DNA from 3 places in the Streptomyces sp. NPDC051921 genome. Region 2 is predicted to be linked to each of the others. Evidence: riboswitches for the same ligand, from Rfam matches in the RefSeq annotation. Region 2 holds a riboswitch; each other region holds the start of a gene.

Region 1 (5,997 bases), on a different contig from region 2:
TTACAGAAGGAGGAGCGTCATGCGTCAGACCATGCGACATGTCCTTCCGGAGTTCACCGAGCGCACGAGCTCGGGGACCCGCACCCTCGACCCGTACGCGAAGCTGCTGCAGGAGCGGATCGTCTTCCTGGGCACGCCGATCGACGAGACCTCGGCCAACGACGTCATCGCCCAGTTCCTGCACCTGGACCACGCGGCCCCGGGGCAGGTGATCAGCCTCTACATCAACTCCCCCGGGGGCTCGATCAGCGCGATGACCTCGATCTACGACACGATCCGCACGGTCTCGTGCGAGGTGGAGACCACGTGTCTCGGCCAGGCCGTCGGCCCCGCCGCGGTACTGCTGGCCGCCGGCTCACCGGGGCGCCGGCTCGCGTTGCCGGGAGCCAGGATCGTCCTCCAGCAGCCCGCGCTCGACGAGCCGTTGCAGGGACAGCCCAGCGATCTCGACATCCACGCGCGGGAATTGCTGCGGCAGCGCGCACTGGTCGCCGGACTGCTCGCCGAGCACACCGGACAGGACCGCGACCGGGTCGACGCCGACATCGACCGGACCACCGTCCTCGACGCGCCGGGAGCGCGGGAGTACGGGCTGCTGGACCACGTGGTGACGAGCCGCCGCGCGTCCGCCGGCGCCGCCGGCGAGGGCTGAGCCGGCCATGGTCCCGGAGCTGCCGCCGCTGCCCGCACTGACGCGCGCCGAGGGCGAGTTCGTCGACGCCTACCTCGAAGTCGTCGACCTGCTGGGAAGGATCAATCCATCCAGGGGTTCGCATACCTATGGGGCACTGCGGGCCGCGCAGGCCCTGGTCGGACGGGCGACGGCGCTCCGGGACGCCCTGACGCTCATGCATATGCGGGGCGAGGCCGAGGTGCACGCGGCCACATTGGCGCGTGCGCTAAGGGTGTTGGACGGCGAACGCCGCTCGGGCCGCGTCACCGTCCCCGGAGAACAGGAGAGTTGACAGAGCCGCGTGTCGTGTCGAGGTCCACTCGGGGCACCCACACCGCAGAATCGCTCCCCCGTTCGGCGTAGTCGATGAATCGACATGGAGCTCAGGTAAGTTGCGCAACAGGTGTACGCATCTGGCGGAATCGGGCATTCCATGCCTGGTGAAGGGCTCGTCGGCCAAACCTCCGAAGATCGCGAAACCTGACTGTCCACTCGAATGGATCAGTCGTGAGGAGCCTCACATATCGCCGTTTCAGCTCGGATTTCGGCCCGACTGTGAGTCAAGATCCCTGTCGACGACAAGCCCCCGCCACCCGAGGCGGGGCGGTCCGGGCGGACGCCGAGTCCTGCCGCTGTCCCGGACGTCTGGTCGACAGGAGTGGATCGGCAGGAGTGGAGGACCCGAGCAACACGGGACGTGCCCGCAAGGGTGATGTCCCTCGGGGTGAAGCCGCAGCCGCGGCCGGGCATCTTCGCCAGCCCGAACCCGACAGGTCATCCTTCGCAGGCGGCTGACGAAGGGTTGCGCATGACTGCGCAGATTCATGTCCCGTCCCTGCTGTCCCGGGCCGGAGCCGTCTCGGCTCTCACCCTCGCCGCCGTCGGCGGCACGCTGCTCGCCCCAGGAGCGGCGCCGGAGGCCCAGGCCGCGAGCTCGTACGCCAACACGGCACTGGGCATCGCCGCCTCGAAGAAGGGATCGCCTTACAAGTACGGCGCCTCGGGCCCCAGCAGATTCGACTGCTCGGGCCTCACGCTCTACTCGTACAAGAAGGCGGGCAAGACGCTGCCCCGCACCGCGCAGCAGCAGTACAACAAGACACGACACATCTCGGCGTCCAGCCGGCAGAAGGGGGACCTCGTCTTCTTCCATTCCGGCGGAAGGGTGTACCACGTCGGAATCTACGCGGGTAACAACAAGATCTGGCACTCCCCGAAGACCGGTTCGTGGGTGAAGCTCGACAGGATCTGGTCGTCGAAGGTGCTGTACGGCCGCGTCCGCTGACCCGCGGACCCCGCCGCAGGCCGCCCGGCCGGCCGGGCCCCTGCCCCGCCCGAGGCCGCGTCCCCGTGGCCCCCGCCCCGCGTCCCCTGCCCCGCGCGTCCCCGTCCCCGGGTCGTGGCACCGGGGGCGGGCGGCCGCGGGGCGGCGCGGGGGACCTACCGGGGCGTCAGCGTCGGGGCCGTCCAGGGCAGGTTGATCCAGACCGTCTTGCCGCCCTCGGCCGTCGGCTTGACCGAGAGGCGGCCGCCGGCCTCGGCGGTGAGCGAGCGGATGATGACCATGCCACGCCCGTTGTCCTGCTGTACGGCCGCCGGGAGGCGCCGGGGCCAGCGCGGATGGCTGTCGGTCACACCGATGTGCAGCTGCTCGTCGCGTTCGAGACGGATCTCGACGGTGAAGTGGGGCGACTGGCCGAAGGTGTGCAGCACGGCATTGGTCGCCAGTTCGGAGACGATCAGGCGGACCGTTTCCGCCGTGTCGCTCGCGCTCCCCAGCCCCCAGGAGGTGAGCACCTCGGCGACGTACCTCCGCGCGGTGGACACCGAGGCGGGATCGCTCGGCAGCGTCACGGTTGCTTCCTGGTGGTCTGCCATGGCGACGCCGTCCCTTTCCCACCGGGCCCGGCCCGGATTGCGCTGAGCGCCAGACTGCCACCGATCGTGCCGCGCCGACGGCGATCCACCAAGATGTACGGATATCTATCGCCCGAAGCGGTGAACCGTCCGACGGGCGACCGGATCCCGACTCGGCGTGCCTGCAGGGCTCTTGAGCGGGCACACGAGCCGTATGAGCGTCTCCAAGAGCACCCTCCTCGTCCTCGACAGCAGCGATCCCGAGCCCCTCGCCCGCTTCTACGCCGCCCTGCTGGGCGGCACCGCCGAACCGGCCGAGGGCGACCCCGACCTGGTCCTGGTCTCCTCCCCCACGGGCGTCGCCCTCGGCATCCACCGCGACCCCGGCCAGGCTCCGCCCAGCTGGCCCCGGCCGGAGGACTCCCAGCAGGCCCACTTGTGGATCCTGGTCGCCCCCGAGGCCCTCGACGAGGCCGAGCGGGAGGCCATCGGCCTGGGCGCGCGGCCGGTGGCGGCCGAGGTCGACGGCACCCGCCTCGACCGGCGCTCCGCCCTGCGGCGCTGTACCGACCCGGCCGGCCACCCGTTCGTGCTCGCCGCCGCGCCCGGCGTTTCCGCCTGAGACCACCGGGCAGCCGCCTGCACGTCCCACCCGTTCGGCGTACGAATCCGGAGGACGAACATGAGCCACCACGAGCGCCGGCGCACGCTTCCCGCGGACGCGCCGCCCCGCACCACACCGTCCGAGGCCGTCGGGGAGAGCGGCGACGCCGAGGCCCGCCGGGAGGCCGAGGAAGCGGTACGCGGCCGTCGCGGCGCCGCCGCGTCCGACACGCACGGCATGGACGCCAAGCGCCAGTCCCCCGGGCTGGGCCGCGAGGAGCAGCGCCGTCCCCACGGCCGCAGGGGCGAGGCCGGGGAAGACGCCCCTTAGCGATCCGCCGTGCGGCGGGTGGCCGCGGCCAGGACGAAGGTGATGCTGATCAGCAGCGACCATGCGCCGAACTTCTCCACGCCGACGGGCTGCCACCCGTGGAGCTGGTACGGGTAGCGCCAGGCGCCCACGTACGTGGCGAGGTTCTCCGCCAGCCACAGGAAGAAGCCGATCAGCACGAAGGACAGGGCCAGCGGCATCCGCAGGCGGGCACCGCGCACCGTGAACCGCACGGAGGTGCCCGCCGTGACGGCCAGCAGCACCGCGGCCAGTGGCCAGCGCGCGTCCGGCAGCCAGTGGTGGGTGAAGAAGTTCAGGTAGATCGCCGCGGCCACCACCGCCGTGGACCGCGGCCGGTAGCGGACCAGCTCGAGGTCGAAGAGGTGCCAGGCCCGGCAGACGTAACTGCCGACGGCCGCGTAGAGGAAGCCGCCGTACAACGGGACGCCGGCGAACTTCAGCACCGCCGGCTCGGGGTAGCTCCACGAGCCGAGCGACACCTTCACCAGCTCGAAGGCCAGGCCGATGACATGGCAGACGGCGATGACGGCGACGTCACGCCCCGACTCCCAGCCGCGCAGCCAGAAGAGCAGGGTGAGCAGCACGCCGTACACGACGAGCAGGTCGTAACGGGCCACCGGGAGCCCGGGCAGCAGCGTGGACGCCGCCACCCCCGACAGCAGCGCGATCGCGAAGGCGCAGGCCCGGGTCTGCCCCCACGCGAAGGCGAGCAGGCGGCGGAAGGACGAGGTCAGCAGGTCTGGGAGGGGTGCGTTGAGGCTCGGCATGGTGCGCTGTAGGACGAGCGCGACGGCCGACGCGGTTGCGGCCGGACGCCCCAGGATCCCTGCCCCGGGCGGACACCCGCGCCGGGACGGCCAGGATTCCGAGCCACCGCCCGCGCCCGAACGACCAGGACCCCGAGCCCCCGCCCGCGCCCGAACGACCAGGAGTCCCCTGACGCGGCCGGTCCTGTCGGCGGTGGATCTCAGACCGCCGCGCCCTCCGGGGCCGTGCGGAGGATCGTCGCGACCGCGCGCCCGATCTCGGCGTCGGTGAGGTCCGCGCGGGCGGTCAGACGGAGACGGGAGATGCCGTCCGGGACCGACGGGGGGCGGAAGCAGCCGACGGCGAGGCCGAGTTCTCGGCAGTCGGCGGCCCAGCGGAGGGCCTCGTTCGGACCCGGGGCGCGGACCGAGACCACGGCCGCGTCGGGGCGTACGGCGGTCAGGCCGGCGTCGCTGAGGAGGCGGTGGAGCGTGGTCGCGACCGTACGGGACCGGGCCGCCAGTGCCGGCTCGGCCGCGATCAGCCGCAGGCTCGCCAGGGCGGCGCCCGTGGCGGCCGGGGCGAGGCCCGTGTCGAAGATGAAGGTGCGGGCCGCGTTCACCAGGTGCTCGATCACGCGGGCCGGGCCGAGCACGGCGCCGCCCTGGCTGCCGAGCGACTTGGAGAGGGTGAGCGTGGCGACGACGTCCGGGGCGCCCGCGAGCCCCGCCTCGTGGAGGGCGCCGCGCCCGCCGTCGCCGAGCACCCCGAGGCCGTGCGCGTCGTCGACGACGAGGCCCGCGCCGTGCGCCCGGCAGGCCGCCGCGAGCGCCGCGAGGGGGGCCTTGTCACCGTCGACCGAGAAGACGGAGTCGCTGACCGCGAGCCCCCGGCGGCCCGGGTGCGCGCCGAGGGTCTTGGCGACGGCCTCCGGGTCGGCGTGCGGGACGACCGCCGTCTCGGCCCGGGACAGCCGACAGCCGTCGACGATCGAGGCGTGGTTGCCGGAATCCGAGACGATCAGGCCGTCCCGGGAGGAGAGCGCGGTGAGGGCGGCCAGGTTGGCGGTGTAGCCGGAGGAGAAGACGAGCGCCGCCTCGAACCCGCAGAACTCGGCGAGCTCGCGCTCCAGGCGGGCGTGCAGCCGCGTCGAGCCGGTGACGAGCCGTGAGCCGGTGGAGCCCGCGCCCCAGCGGCGGGCCGCCTCGGCCGCCGCCTCGGTGATCTCCGGGCGGCGGGTGAGGCCGAGGTAGTCGTTGCTCGCGAGGTCCAGCAGCTCCGACTCGGCCGCCCGTGGCCGCAGGGTCCGTACGAGACCCGCCTCCGCGCGCTGCCGTGCCGCGGCCTCGGTCCAGGCGAAGGCGGTCCGGCGCGGGTCGGGGCCCTCGCTCGGGTCCTGCACGTCCTGCGGGTCCTCGGCGTACGGCGGCATGGCAGATCCTTTTGTAGGCAGCCCACAGACCCTAACGGTCCGGGCCCGAGGGCAGGGTGTGGCCATACACACACTTCAAAGCGGTCGGTTTGTTCTTCTCTTCCTTGGCCCCGGTGGCCGCCGTAGGTAAGGATCAGCCCTTATGGACCTGCTGAACACCCTGGTGGAGAAGGGGCTGCGGCGCGAGCTGCCGACCCGTGAAGAAGCGCTCGCCGTCCTGGCGACATCCGACGACGACCTGCTCGATGTGGTGACCGCGGCCGGCAAGGTGCGCCGCCAGTGGTTCGGGCGACGGGTGAAGCTCAACTATCTCGTCAATCTGAAGTCGGGGCT
Region 2 (5,997 bases):
CGCCTCAGGGAGGCGATCATGGGCCGCGAGTACCACTTTCACTGCGAGCACGCGGGTTGCTCGGTCACCGTGGACCTGCGAACGGGCGGGACGCGGGAGCTGGATCTCCTCGTGGACGGCAAGGAGGTCGCCGCCGCCCGCGTCAGCGGCTACCGCGCCCGGACGGCGGTGATGAGCGCGCTCCTGCCCACCGACCCCCCTCGCGGCATCGAGGTCGAGGTGGCGCTCCCGGGCGCGCTCGGCGGTGAGCCGTCGAGCACCCTGGTCGCGGACGGCGAACGCAGGCCCATGCCGGCCCGCGAGGTGCCCCGGCGCTCGCGCCCGACCGAGGCCTCCTGGTACTCCTGAACGGGCCCCCGGCGCACTCCTGAGGGGTCGCCCGGCGCGCGAGCCGACGCCGCCCGGACGCATGACGGCATGTCACCGCGTCGGTGTCGGCGGCCCGTGGGGTTCGGGAGTCCGCGGCCCGACGGTCGGTCGCGGACCGAGTCGTTTGGACACGACGTAGGCGACCACGACCGTGACGATGACGAGGGGCATGACGGTGAGGCCCTGCGATCCCAGCAGCAGGGTGGCCAACAGCACCGAGGTCAGCGGGAGCCCGAGCATGGTGACCGACATGGCCCCGATCCCCATCGCGAACGCGGGGGTCAGATCCAGCCCCGGAAGGTGGGACAGCGCGATCCCGCCCGCTGCTCCGAGGAACATCGCCGGGAAGATCGGGCCTCCCCTGAAGGCGCTCAGCGAGGCGCAGTACGCCAGGCCCTTGCAGGCGAGGAGGAGGGCCAGCGTACCGACGGAGAACTCGGCGCTGTTCGCGACCAGCGGGCCCAGGGCGGACTGCCCCGAGTACAGCACCTCGGTCGCGGCTCTCCCCGTGCCTTCGGCGTAGGCGATGGCGAGCGCTGCCACCGCCAGGCCCATCAGTACGGTGGCGGTCACACGGTGCCGCTCGACACGGGCCTGCGCCAGGAGGGCGAGCCGCCGGATGCCCGTGCCGACGAGGGCCGCCGCCAGTCCGATGACGAGCGCCCAGCCGAACTCGGCGATGTCGGGCGTGTGGGCGTGCGGGACTTCCGGAAGCGCGAGGGAGTACGTGCCGAGGCCGGTCCAACTGTCCAGACCGATGAAGACGAGCGAGCCGATGCCGGCGGCGAGCAGACCGGGCACCAGGACGATCCCGAGCATCGGCCCGCCGATCCCCGACGCCTCCATGAGGAGGAACGCCCCGGTGAGGGGTGACCCGAGCAGGGTGCTGACCGCGGCGAAGCTTCCTGCTGCGCCGACCACGGCCACGGCCTGCTGCGGCAGGTCCGGCTTGAGCAGGCGTACGAGCCAGACGGCCGTGCCGCTGCCGAGGGCGATGAGGGGCGCCTCGGGACCGAGCACGGCGCCGAGGGCCAGCGTGGCCACGGCGGCGAGGAGGATTCCCGGAAGCTCGCGCGGTTTCGGGGCGCCGCTCGTCGACAATCCCTCGGCGGGCCTGTGGCCGCCGATGCCGGGAAGGTAGCGGATGGTCGCTCCGACCAGCAGGCCCGCGACGGCGAGCAGCGGCAGCGGCCACCAGGGAGGGGTCGTCCGGAAGCCCAGGGCCTTGGGCAGGCTGGTGTAGGTCCACGGCTGGAGCTCGTCGACCAGGGCGAGGAAGCCGTACGCGGCCGCGGAGATCGGCACGCCGAGAGCCGCCGCCATGACCAGGAGCCCGACGTATCCGCGGGTCCTGACCAGGGCGAAGGGATCCGGAGGCGGCTCGTCCGGTGCTCCGGCGGGGCTGTCGGCCGACATGCCTATCAGCTCCTTGGCCCGACTTGCGTCGGCATCGTGGCGGTCACCGGGTGTTCTGGACGTGGTACCACGCGACCCGCCGCGCACCGGACCGGCTCACCGTCGTGTGGGGCGGTCGGGTGACGGGCGTGCCGCGCCCTGGCCCGGTGGACGACCCGTGGCGCGGGCGTGAGCGCCCCGACTACCCCGCGATTGCACTTATCGCGCGTATGCAATTATTGTGGAGGCACATAGAGAGCCCACTCAAGCAATCATGAAAGGGTTGAGCCATGCCGCTCGCACTCCTCGCCCTGGCAGTCGGGGCCTTCGGGGTCGGCACGACCGAGTTCGTCGTCATGGGACTGCTGCCCGAGATCGCCGCCGACTACGGCGTCTCCATCCCCACCGCGGGCCTGCTGGTCACCGGCTACGCGCTCGGCGTCGTCATCGGCGCGCCCCTGCTGACCGTCCTCGGCGACAAGGTGAGCCGCAAGCGGATGCTCACGCTGCTGATGGGCCTGTTCGTGATCGGCAATCTGGTCTCCGCCCTCGCCCCGAGCTTCGGGGCGATGCTGGCCGGCCGCGTGATCGCCTCGCTCGCGCACGGCTCGTTCTTCGGCATCGGGTCCGTCGTGGCCGCCGACCTCGTCGCGCCGGGCAAGAAGGCCGGCGCCATCGCCACCATGTTCACCGGCCTGACGGTCGCCAACATCGTCGGCGTGCCGCTCGGCACCTTCATCGGCCAGGCGGTCGGCTGGCGCACCACCTTCGCGATCGTCGCCGCACTCGGTGTGATCGGGCTGCTCGGCATCGTCAGGCTCGTTCCCGCCATGCCCCGCCCCGAGGGCGCCCAGCTGCGCCGCGAGCTGAAGGCGTTCCGCAACCCGCAGGTGCTGCTCGCGATGGCGATGACCGTGCTCGGCTTCGGCGGCGTCTTCGCCGCGATCACATACATCGCGCCGATGATGACCGAGGTCGCCGGCTACTCCGACGGTGCGGTCACCTGGCTGCTGGTCCTCTTCGGCGTCGGCATGTTCCTCGGAAACCTGCTCGGCGGCCGGTACGCCGACCGCGCGCTGATGCCCCTGCTGTACACCACCCTCGGCGGGCTCGCGCTCGTCCTCGCGCTGTTCACCGTGGCCGCCCACAGCAAGGTCCTCGCCGCGATCGCCATCCTCCTCGTCGGAGCGCTCGGCTTCGCCACGGTGCCCCCGCTGCAGAAGCGCGTCCTCGACCAGGCACACGGCGCGCCCACCCTGGCCTCCGCCGTGAACATCGGTGCCTTCAACCTCGGCAACGCGCTCGCCGCCTGGCTCGGCGGCCTCGTCATCGCCGCCGGCTTCGGCTACACCTCCCCGAACTGGGTCGGCGCCGTCCTCGCCGCCGCCGCCCTCGGCCTCGCCGTCTGGTCCGCCGCGCTGGAGCGGCGGGCCCCCGCGGCCCCCGCCGCGGACGCCGGGGCGGACGCCCGCGTCCTCGTCCACCACTGACCCCCTCCCCCACGCCCCCTTCCCTCCTCCCGCACCCCATCCCCCAGGAGAAGCGCCATGAGCACCACCGCCGTCACCCCGCTGACCACCGCCGAGGCCGAGACCCTGCTCACCACCGCCCGCCGAGCCGCCGAGGCCGCCGGCGTGGCCGTCAGCGTCACCGTGCTCGACGCCGGCGGGCACCTGCTCGCCTTCCGCCGCGACGACCGGGCGGTGCTGATCTCCGGCGAGACGAGCACCCGCAAGGCGTACACCGCCCTGCAGCTCGACGCCCCCACCGCCGACCTGGTGGACCTGGTCAAGCCGGACGGCCCGTTCCACAGCCTCACCACCGCGCTCGACCGGCCGCTGCTCTTCATCGCCGGCGGCCTGCCCGTCCACCGCGACGGACGGCTCATCGGCGCCGTCGGTGTGGGCGGCGGCGCCCCGGAGCAGGACCACGCCTTCGCCGGTACCGCCGTGGCCGCCCTCGCCTGATCCGTCCGCCCCCAGGGACTCCTGGGGCGGACACGACAGTGCTCCCGCACCTGGCCCGGCCGGCCGGTGCGGGAGCACTGTCCTTCTGTCAGCGGTGTCAGTAGGCGCCGAAGACGTTGTCGATGGAGCCGTAGCGGTCGGCGGCGTAGTTGCAGGCCGCCGTGATGTTGGCGACGGGGTCGTACGGGTCGTTGGCCGTGCCTTCGACGTGGTAGGCCCGGAAGGTCGGGTCGATCACCTGGAGCAGGCCCTTGGAGGGGGTGCCGGCGAGGGCGTTGGAGTCCCAGTTGTTGATGGCCAGCGGGTTGCCGGACGACTCGCGCATGATGTTGCGGTGGATGCCGTCGTAGCTGCCGGGGATGCCCTTCTTGGCCATGATGTCCAGCGCCTCGCGGATCCATCCGTCGAGGTTGTCCGGGTACGAGGTCGCCTTCGCCGGCGCCGCCGCCTGGACCGCGGCGCCCGCGCCCGCGCCGGTGCTCGCCTTCGTGGCGGTCGGGGCCGCCGCGCGCTTGACCCCGGAGAGCGCCGCGCCGGTCGCGTCGACGGTCAGCCGCATGCCGGGCCGGATGAGGGCCGGGTCGGCACCGACGGCGCTCCTGTTGTCGCGGTAGACCTTCTTCCAGCCGCCCTTCACCGCGTACTTCCGGGCGATCTTCGAAAGGGAGTCGCCGGCGACGACGGAATAGCGCACCGTTCCGGGCGCCTTCGCCACCTGCGCGACCTGGGCCACCCGAGCCGCGGCCTTTTCGACTGCGACGGTCTGGGCCGCCTGCGGGGTGACCGCCCCGGCGGTCGTCGCGCCGGCCAGCGGCAGGGCCAGCGCGGCGCTGCCGGTGATGCCGACGGCCGCGATGCCGCGGGCGAACGGGGACTTCTTGGAACGGCGGTGCTTGGCGTGTCCACGCATGGCGGGGTCCTCTCCTCCGCCTGCGAGGTGAGCTGTCGGGTTCGGGCTGGAGATGCCCGGCCGCGCATGAGGCACGGCTTCACCCCGAGCCGCCCCGGTATCCGGGGACGGCGGCGAACCTGGGTCCCCCGCTCCTGCCGGAAGTGGTCGTGTGTGCGGTTCCCGGGCGGCGGCAGGATGAGGCGTTTCCGTCCGGTTGCCGGGTGACCGTAAGCGAATTCATCCGGCGAAAACAAGACGGAAATTAATCAAAGCAAATGGATCATTCCGGGAAATAGAAAGGATCAATCCACTCACCCACGCGGTGCTCGCCAACCCCTCCCCGACAGCGCGCATCTGACGTCCCGGCAGCACTCTCCGGGGCGAAATGGCCGTGACTCAGATCACGCACACCGCACCGTGCACCACTACGGCAGAGAAATAGCTCCAATGCCGGAATTCCTTCAGCATTCCGGCATTGGAGCTCAATAGCGGGACATCTACCTCTTTGTCCGAATGTGCACGATGTGGGTCAGCGCGCGGGCGCGCGGCTGGGCTCCTCGTCGGCCTCCATGTCCTCGCCCTCGGTGTCGAGGTGCGGCAGGATCCGGTCGAGCCAGCGCGGCGTCCACCAGGCACGGCTGCCCAGCAGTGTCATCACGGCGGGGACGAGCAGGAGCCGCACGATGGTGGCGTCGATCAGGACGCTGACCGCGAGCCCCAGGCCGAGCATCTTGATGACGATGTTGTCGGACACGATGAAGGCCGCGAAGACGCTCACCATGATCAGTGCGGCACAGGTGATGACCCTCGCGGTGATCTCCAGGGCGTGGGCGACGCTCGCCTCGGCGTCGCCTGTGCGCAGCCACGCCTCCCGCACCCGGGACAGCAGGAAGATCTCGTAGTCCATGCTGAGGCCGAAGACGATGGCGAACATCATCATCGGCACGTAGCTCTCGATGGGCACCTTGCCGGAGACGCCGAGCGCGGGACCGCCCCAGCCCCACTGGAAGACGGCCACGACGACGCCGTACGAGGCGGCGATGGACAGCACGTTGAGGACGGCGGCCTTGACGGCCACGAGGAGCCCTCGGAAGACGATGAGGATGACCAGGAAGGCGAGCGCCACCACCACCGCGATGATCAACGGCAGCCGGCTGGAGACGATGTCGAGGAAGTCGACCTGGGAAGCCGTGGTGCCGGTGACGTAGGTCTTCGCGTCCGTGCCGGCCACCGCCTGCGGCAGCACGTCGTCGACGAGGTGGTTGGTGAGCTGGGTGGTCTTCTCGTCCTGCGGGGAGGCGACCGAGTAGGCGGTGCCGATCAGCACGTCACCGTCGGAAGTGGGCTGCAGGGGGGTGATGGAGGCCGCGTCGG
Region 3 (5,997 bases), on a different contig from region 2:
GATCGTGCTCGCTTCGGACGCCGACGGCGCCGAGGCCGCGCTCGACCGCCTGGCGAAGCTGGTGGCCGAGGGTCTCGAGGAGCTCCCCGAGACCGTCTGACCCGTCTCCTCCCCGACGACGGATCGCGAGGAAGCCGTACCTGCCGGAATTCCGGAGGGTACGGCTTCTTTTTTCGCCCGTTCCCGACGGGATGTGAGATCCCTGGAAGGTGACTTCCGAGCACGCGCCGTAAGGCGGTCGCGGTACACGGTCACCGTGGGCCGGAAATTGCACGCCGGGTCATCGTCGGAAATTGCACGCCACGTCGCCGAAGAATTCGGACAGCGCACATGACGCCCAAGAATTCCTCACTTCTTTGTATACGGCGCCCGTGTTAATTCCGAGGACTCGCCATGTTGACGACATGTTGCGAAGGCCTCACGCCTGGTCGGGCCGCCTGTTTCAGGCGGTGCAGCGGCAGGGTGTGCTCCACGTGGAGCGCGGTCAGGCCGCGGGCCCGCTCGGCGTCCCCGCGCGCGACCGCGTCCACGATCTGGCCGTGCTCGGCCCAGGCCTCCACCGGGCGCTCCGAGGGCTCGACCGCGTACATCCAGGCGATCTTGTGCCGCAGCTGGGTGAGCAGCGCCGTGAGCGGCGGGCTGCCCGAGGCCTGCGCCAGGGTCTCGTGGAACCAGCCGCCGAGCGAGGCCAGGTCCTCGCCCCGGCCGCGCCTGGCGCGCTCCTGCCCCAGCCTGACCAGGCCGCGCAGGACCTTGAGGTGGGCCTCGGTGCGCCGCTGCGCCGCCCTGGCGGCCCCCAGGGGCTCCAGCAGGGAGCGCATGTCGAGCAGATCGGCGGCCTCCTGCTCGGTGGGCTCGGCGACATGGGCGCCGGCGTGCCGGCGGCTGACCACGAAGCCCTCGGACTCCAGGGTGCGCAGGGCCTCGCGAACCGGGACGCGGGAGACGCCGTAGCGGCGGGCGAGCTGTTCCTCCGTGAGTCTGGCGCCCCGCGCGTACACCCCGGAGACGATGTCGTCCCGGATCGCCGTGCATACCGAGTGCGCGGGAATGCGCATGTCCGACCTCCGCTTTTGTCCGCGCGAAACACCGTCGAGCATCGCCTGTCCGGCGACTCTATTGCAGGACGCCGGAATTTCCGATGGCGCCCGTGGGAAACGGACGCAAAAAAGCCCCGGCTCGTTTCGAGCCGGGGCTTTCGCGCGGGATTCGACCGTCAGACGTTCACGCCGCGGGAGCGCAGGTAGCTGATCGGGTTGATGTCCGAGCCGTAGTCGGCGCCGGTGCGCGCCTCGAAGTGGAGGTGCGGGCCGGTGGAGTTGCCGGAGGAGCCCGAGACGCCGATCTGCTCGCCCGGGGTGACCTTCTGGCCGACGTGGACCTGGATCGCGGAGAGGTGGCCGTACTGCGTGTACGTGCCGTCGTTCATCCGGATCACGATGTTGTTGCCGTACGCGCCGCCCCAGCCGGCCTCGACGACGGTGCCGGAGCCGACGGAGACGACCTTGGTGCCGTAGGCGGCGTGGAAGTCGATGCCGGTGTGGCTGCCGGAGGACCAGATCGAGCCACCGGTCTTGTAGCCGGTGCTCACGTACGAACCGGCCACGGGGAGCTGGAAGGACGCCAGGCGCTTGCGCTCAGCCTCGCGGGCGGCGCGCTCCTTGGCCGCGCGGATCTCCTTGGCGCGGGCCTCGGCCTTGCGCTTCGCCTCGGCGGCGGCCCTGGCGCGGGCGGCGGCCTCGTAGGCCTCCTCCTCCTGCGCGGCGGCCTGGGCGTCGACCCGCTGGGCGAGGGACTCCTCGGTGATCACCTGGGTGAGACCGGTGTCCTCGACGGAGGGCTCCTCCGTGTCGGCGGCGAGCGCCGGGGAGGCGAGGGTGCCGATGACGCCGGTGGTGGCGAGGGCCGCCACGCCGGCGATGCCCGCGCCGCGGCGCGCCATTCGGCTCGGACCACGATGCTTCCCGGTGGCACGGGTGAACGCCATGTAGTGGCTGATCCTTTCCTTCCCTCTCGCCTACCGGGTTAGCTGACGGGTTCGGAGCAGGAAGGTCTCCTACGGGCCCCTCCGCGTCGAGCGAAGGCGTCCGATTCACCCCAGGGGACTACGTGTGGGTCCCCGGCTCCCCAGGCTCGCGCCTTGCGGGGACTCGGCGATGACTGTCCGTTGCCGCGGATGCGGCGTGGTGCAAACGGCCGGACAGCCGGGTCGACGCTAGGCGGATCTTCTGTCAATCGCCAAACAGACGCGCCAGTTTGTAAGACATGCCACAGGGCATTCAGTCACACTCGTCCTCAATACGGACAAAGAGGAGGACCCCGGCGAAGCGGGTCGTCGGGGCCCTCGTCCGTGCGTGACGGCGGCTCAATCAGCCGGTGACGACGGTCACTTCCCCGATGCCGAGGGCCCGCACCGGCTCCTCGATCTGCGCCGCGTCGCCGACCAGGACGGTGACGAGCCGGTCCACCGGGAAGGCGTTGACCACGGCGGCGGTCGCCTCCACGGTCCCCGTCTCGGCGAGCCGCGCGTACAACTGGGCCTGGAAGTCGTCCGGGAGGTGCTGCTCGACCTGGTCGGCGAGCGTGCCGGCGACGGAGGCGGCCGTCTCGTACTTGAGCGGAGCGACACCGACCAGGTTCTGCACGGCGACATCACGCTCGGCGTCCGTCAGCCCCTCGGCCGCGAGGGTGCGCAGCACCTTCCACAGGTCGTCAAGTGCGGGGCCGGTGTTGGGGGTGTCGACGGAGCCGCTGATGGCGAGCATCGACGCACCGTGGCCCTCGCCGTCGGAGCGCAGCACCTGGCCGAAGGCGCGCACGCCGTAGGTGTACCCCTTCTCCTCGCGCAGGACGCGGTCCAGTCGGGAGGTGAGGGTGCCGCCGAGGCAGTACGTGCCGAGCACCTGGGCCGGCCACACGCGGTCGTGGCGGTCGGCGCCGACGCGGCCGATGAGCAGCTGCGTCTGGACGGCGCCCGGGCGGTCCACGATGACGACCCGGCCGGTGTCGTCGGCGGTGATGGGCGGCATCGGGCGCGGCGCGGCCGGGGCGCCCGTCCAGGCGCCCAGGGTCTCGTCGAGCACCTTGTCCAGCTCGACGTCGGTGAGGTCGCCGACGACGACGGCGGTGGCCGCGGCCGGCCGCACGTGCGCGTCGAAGAAGGCGCGGACGGCGGCGGCGTCGATCGCCTCGACGGTCTCCTCGGTGCCCTGACGCGGCCGGGACATGCGCGCGGTGGCCGGGAACAGTTCCTTGGAGAGCTGCTTGGCCGCGCGGCGTGCCGGGTTGGCCGTCTCGTGCGGGATCTCGTCCAGCCGGTTGCGCACCAGGCGCTCGACCTCGGACTCGGCGAACGCCGGGGCGATCAGGGCCTCGGAGAGCAGGCCGAGCGCCTTGGGCAGCCGGGAGACCGGGACCTCCAGCGAGACCCGGACGCCGGGGTGGTCGGCGTGCGCGTCGAGGGTGGCGCCGCAGCGCTCCAGCTCGGCGGCGAACTCCTCGGCGGAGTGCTGGTCGGTGCCCTCGGACAGGGCCCGGGCCATGATCGTGGCGACGCCGTCCAGGCCCTCGGGCTCGGCGTCGAGCGGGGCGTCGACAAAGATCTCGACGGCGACCACCTGCTGGCCGGGACGGTGGCAGCGCAGCACGGTGAGGCCGTTGTCGAGCGCGCCGCGCTCCGGGGCCGGGAAGGCCCAGGGCCTGGCCGCGCCCGGCTGGGGCTGCGGGTGGAAGGTCATGCTCGTCAAAGACGCGGCAGCGTCGGTCACTGGTCCGCCCCCTCTTCCTCGTCGCTGTCGTCGGCGTTCTCGGGTCCCACCGGCTCGTAGACCAGGACGGCGCGGTTGTCCGGGCGCAGCCGGGCCTTGGCGACCTCCTGCACCTCCTCGGCGGTGACCTCCAGGACCCGGTTGACGGCGGTCAGGGCCAGCTGCGGGTCGCCGAACAGCACCGCGTAACGGCACAGTTCGTCGGCCCGGCCGGCGACCGTGCCGAGCCGGTCCAGCCATTCGCGCTCCAGCTGGGCCTGGGCGCGCTCCATCTCCTCGGGCGTCGGGCCCTCCGCGGCGAACCGCGCCAGCTCCTCGTCGACGGCCGTCTCGATCTGCGGGACCTCGACGCCGCCGGAGGTCTTGACGTCCAGCCAGCCCAGGGAGGGCGCGCCGGCGAGCCGCAGCAGGCCGAAGCCGGCGGCCACGGCGGTGCGGTCGCGGCGGACCAGGCGGTTGTGCAGACGGGAGGACTCGCCGCCACCGAGGATGGTCAGGGCCAGGTCGGCCGCGTCGCAGGCGCGCGTGCCGTCGTGCGGCAGGCGGTAGGCGGCCATCAGCGCGCGGGCCGGGACCTCCTCCTCGATCACCTCGCGCAGCTGCTCGCCGATGACCTCGGGCAGGTCGCCGGGGCGCGGCTCGGGCTTGCCGTCGTGACCGGGGATGGAGCCGAAGTACTTCTCGACCCAGGCGAGGGTCTGCTCCGGGTCGATGTCGCCGACGACCGACAGCACCGCGTTGTTCGGCGCGTAGTACGTACGGAAGAAGTTCCGCGCGTCTTCCAGGGTGGCGGCGTCCAGGTCGGCCATCGAGCCGATCGGCGTGTGGTGGTAGGGGTGGCCGTCGGGATACGCGAGGGCGGTGAGCCGCTCGAACGCGGTGCCGTACGGCACGTTGTCGTAGCGCTGGCGGCGCTCGTTCTTGACGACGTCCCGCTGGTTCTCCATGGACTCGTCGTCGAGGGCCGCGAGCAGCGAGCCCATGCGGTCGGCCTCCAGCCAGAGCGCCAGCTCCAGCTGGTGCGTGGGCATGGTCTCGAAGTAGTTGGTGCGCTCGAAGCTCGTGGTGCCGTTGAGCGAGCCGCCGGCGCCCTGCACCAGCTCGAAGTGCCCGTTGCCGTGGACCTGCTTCGAACCCTGGAACATCAGGTGCTCGAAGAGGTGGGCGAGCCCGGTGCGGCCGTGGACCTCGTGACGCGAGCCGACGTCGTACCAGAGGCAGACCGCGGCGACCGGGGTCAGGTGGTCCTCGGACAGCACCACGCGCAGGCCGTTGGCCAGCCGGTGCTCGGTCGCTGTCAGGCCGCCGGAGCCGGCCTCGGCCGTGGCCGTGTGACCCATGGGCATGTACGTCCCTTCGATCGCGATGTGGAAAAGTCCTGCCACTGTATGCAAGCGCGTCGACACCTGGCGAAGTTCCCGCCCGTTCGTGATGTCCCTCTTCCGGGTCGAGGTCGGCGTTGTCCGTGGCACGGTCCACAATGGTCCGCGTCAGATCAACCTTGTTGGTGAAGGAGCCGCAGCCGCGATGGCCCGCCGCAGCACGAAGACACCGCCGCCGGACGACGCGTTCGAGGAGCGAATCCTCGACATCGACGTCGTTGACGAGATGCAGGGCTCCTTCCTCGAGTACGCGTACTCGGTGATCTACTCCCGTGCGCTGCCCGACGCCCGCGACGGCATGAAGCCCGTGCAGCGCCGCATCGTCTACCAGATGAGCGAGATGGGCCTGCGGCCCGAGCGCGGCTTCGTGAAGTGCGCCCGGGTCGTCGGTGAGGTCATGGGCAAGCTGCACCCGCACGGCGACGCGTCGATCTACGACGCGATGGTCCGCATGGCACAGCCCTTCTCCATGCGCCTGCCGCTCGTGGACGGCCACGGCAACTTCGGCTCCCTGGGCAACGACGACCCGCCGGCCGCCATGCGGTACACCGAGTCGCGGATGGCCCCGGCCGCCCTGCTCATGACGGACTCGATCGACGAGGACACGGTCGACTTCGCGCCGAACTACGACGGGCAGGAGCAGGAGCCCGTCGCGCTCCCGGCGGCGTACCCGAACCTGCTGGTCAACGGAGCGTCCGGGATCGCGGTCGGCATGGCGACCAACATGCCCCCGCACAACCTGGGCGAGGTCATCGCGGCCGCCCGGCATCTGATCCGTTACCCGAACGCCGACCTGGAAGCGCTGATGCGCTTCGTGCCGGGCCCCGACCTGCCCACCGGCGGCCGGA

The links. A riboswitch is a leader RNA that binds a small molecule or an ion and turns the genes downstream of it on or off. The one in region 2 is predicted to bind cyclic di-AMP.
Region 1: linked by a shared signal. The riboswitch ahead of AB0M16_RS22820 (C40 family peptidase) and the one ahead of AB0M16_RS06195 (LysM peptidoglycan-binding domain-containing protein) in region 2 are both predicted to bind cyclic di-AMP.
Region 3: linked by a shared signal. The riboswitch ahead of AB0M16_RS09715 (M23 family metallopeptidase) and the one ahead of AB0M16_RS06195 (LysM peptidoglycan-binding domain-containing protein) in region 2 are both predicted to bind cyclic di-AMP.

Annotation. Positions count from the first base shown of each region.
Region 1 is NZ_JBFAXU010000017.1:106,515-112,511, forward strand. Features, by position in the region: gene AB0M16_RS22810 (ATP-dependent Clp protease proteolytic subunit) at 20-652, shown strand; gene AB0M16_RS22815 (hypothetical protein) at 660-965, shown strand; cyclic di-AMP (ydaO/yuaA leader) riboswitch at 1,281-1,478, shown strand; gene AB0M16_RS22820 (C40 family peptidase) at 1,482-1,958, shown strand; gene AB0M16_RS22825 (ATP-binding protein) at 2,114-2,551, opposite strand; gene AB0M16_RS22830 (VOC family protein) at 2,745-3,152, shown strand; gene AB0M16_RS22835 (hypothetical protein) at 3,213-3,464, shown strand; gene AB0M16_RS22840 (DUF817 domain-containing protein) at 3,461-4,252, opposite strand; gene AB0M16_RS22845 (8-amino-7-oxononanoate synthase) at 4,453-5,664, opposite strand; gene bioB (biotin synthase BioB) at 5,807-5,997, shown strand, end outside.
Region 2 is NZ_JBFAXU010000003.1:330,584-336,580, reverse strand. Features, by position in the region: gene AB0M16_RS06215 (hypothetical protein) at 19-348, shown strand; gene AB0M16_RS06210 (chloride channel protein) at 421-1,785, opposite strand; gene AB0M16_RS06205 (MFS transporter) at 2,055-3,254, shown strand; gene AB0M16_RS06200 (heme-binding protein) at 3,312-3,731, shown strand; gene AB0M16_RS06195 (LysM peptidoglycan-binding domain-containing protein) at 3,829-4,641, opposite strand; cyclic di-AMP (ydaO/yuaA leader) riboswitch at 4,646-4,801, opposite strand; gene AB0M16_RS06190 (MMPL family transporter) at 5,153-5,997, opposite strand, start outside.
Region 3 is NZ_JBFAXU010000005.1:280,137-286,133, forward strand. Features, by position in the region: gene AB0M16_RS09705 (HPr family phosphocarrier protein) at 1-100, shown strand, start outside; gene AB0M16_RS09710 (GntR family transcriptional regulator) at 375-1,058, opposite strand; gene AB0M16_RS09715 (M23 family metallopeptidase) at 1,217-1,987, opposite strand; cyclic di-AMP (ydaO/yuaA leader) riboswitch at 2,000-2,166, opposite strand; gene AB0M16_RS09720 (pitrilysin family protein) at 2,370-3,767, opposite strand; gene AB0M16_RS09725 (pitrilysin family protein) at 3,764-5,113, opposite strand; gene AB0M16_RS09730 (DNA topoisomerase IV subunit A) at 5,295-5,997, shown strand, end outside.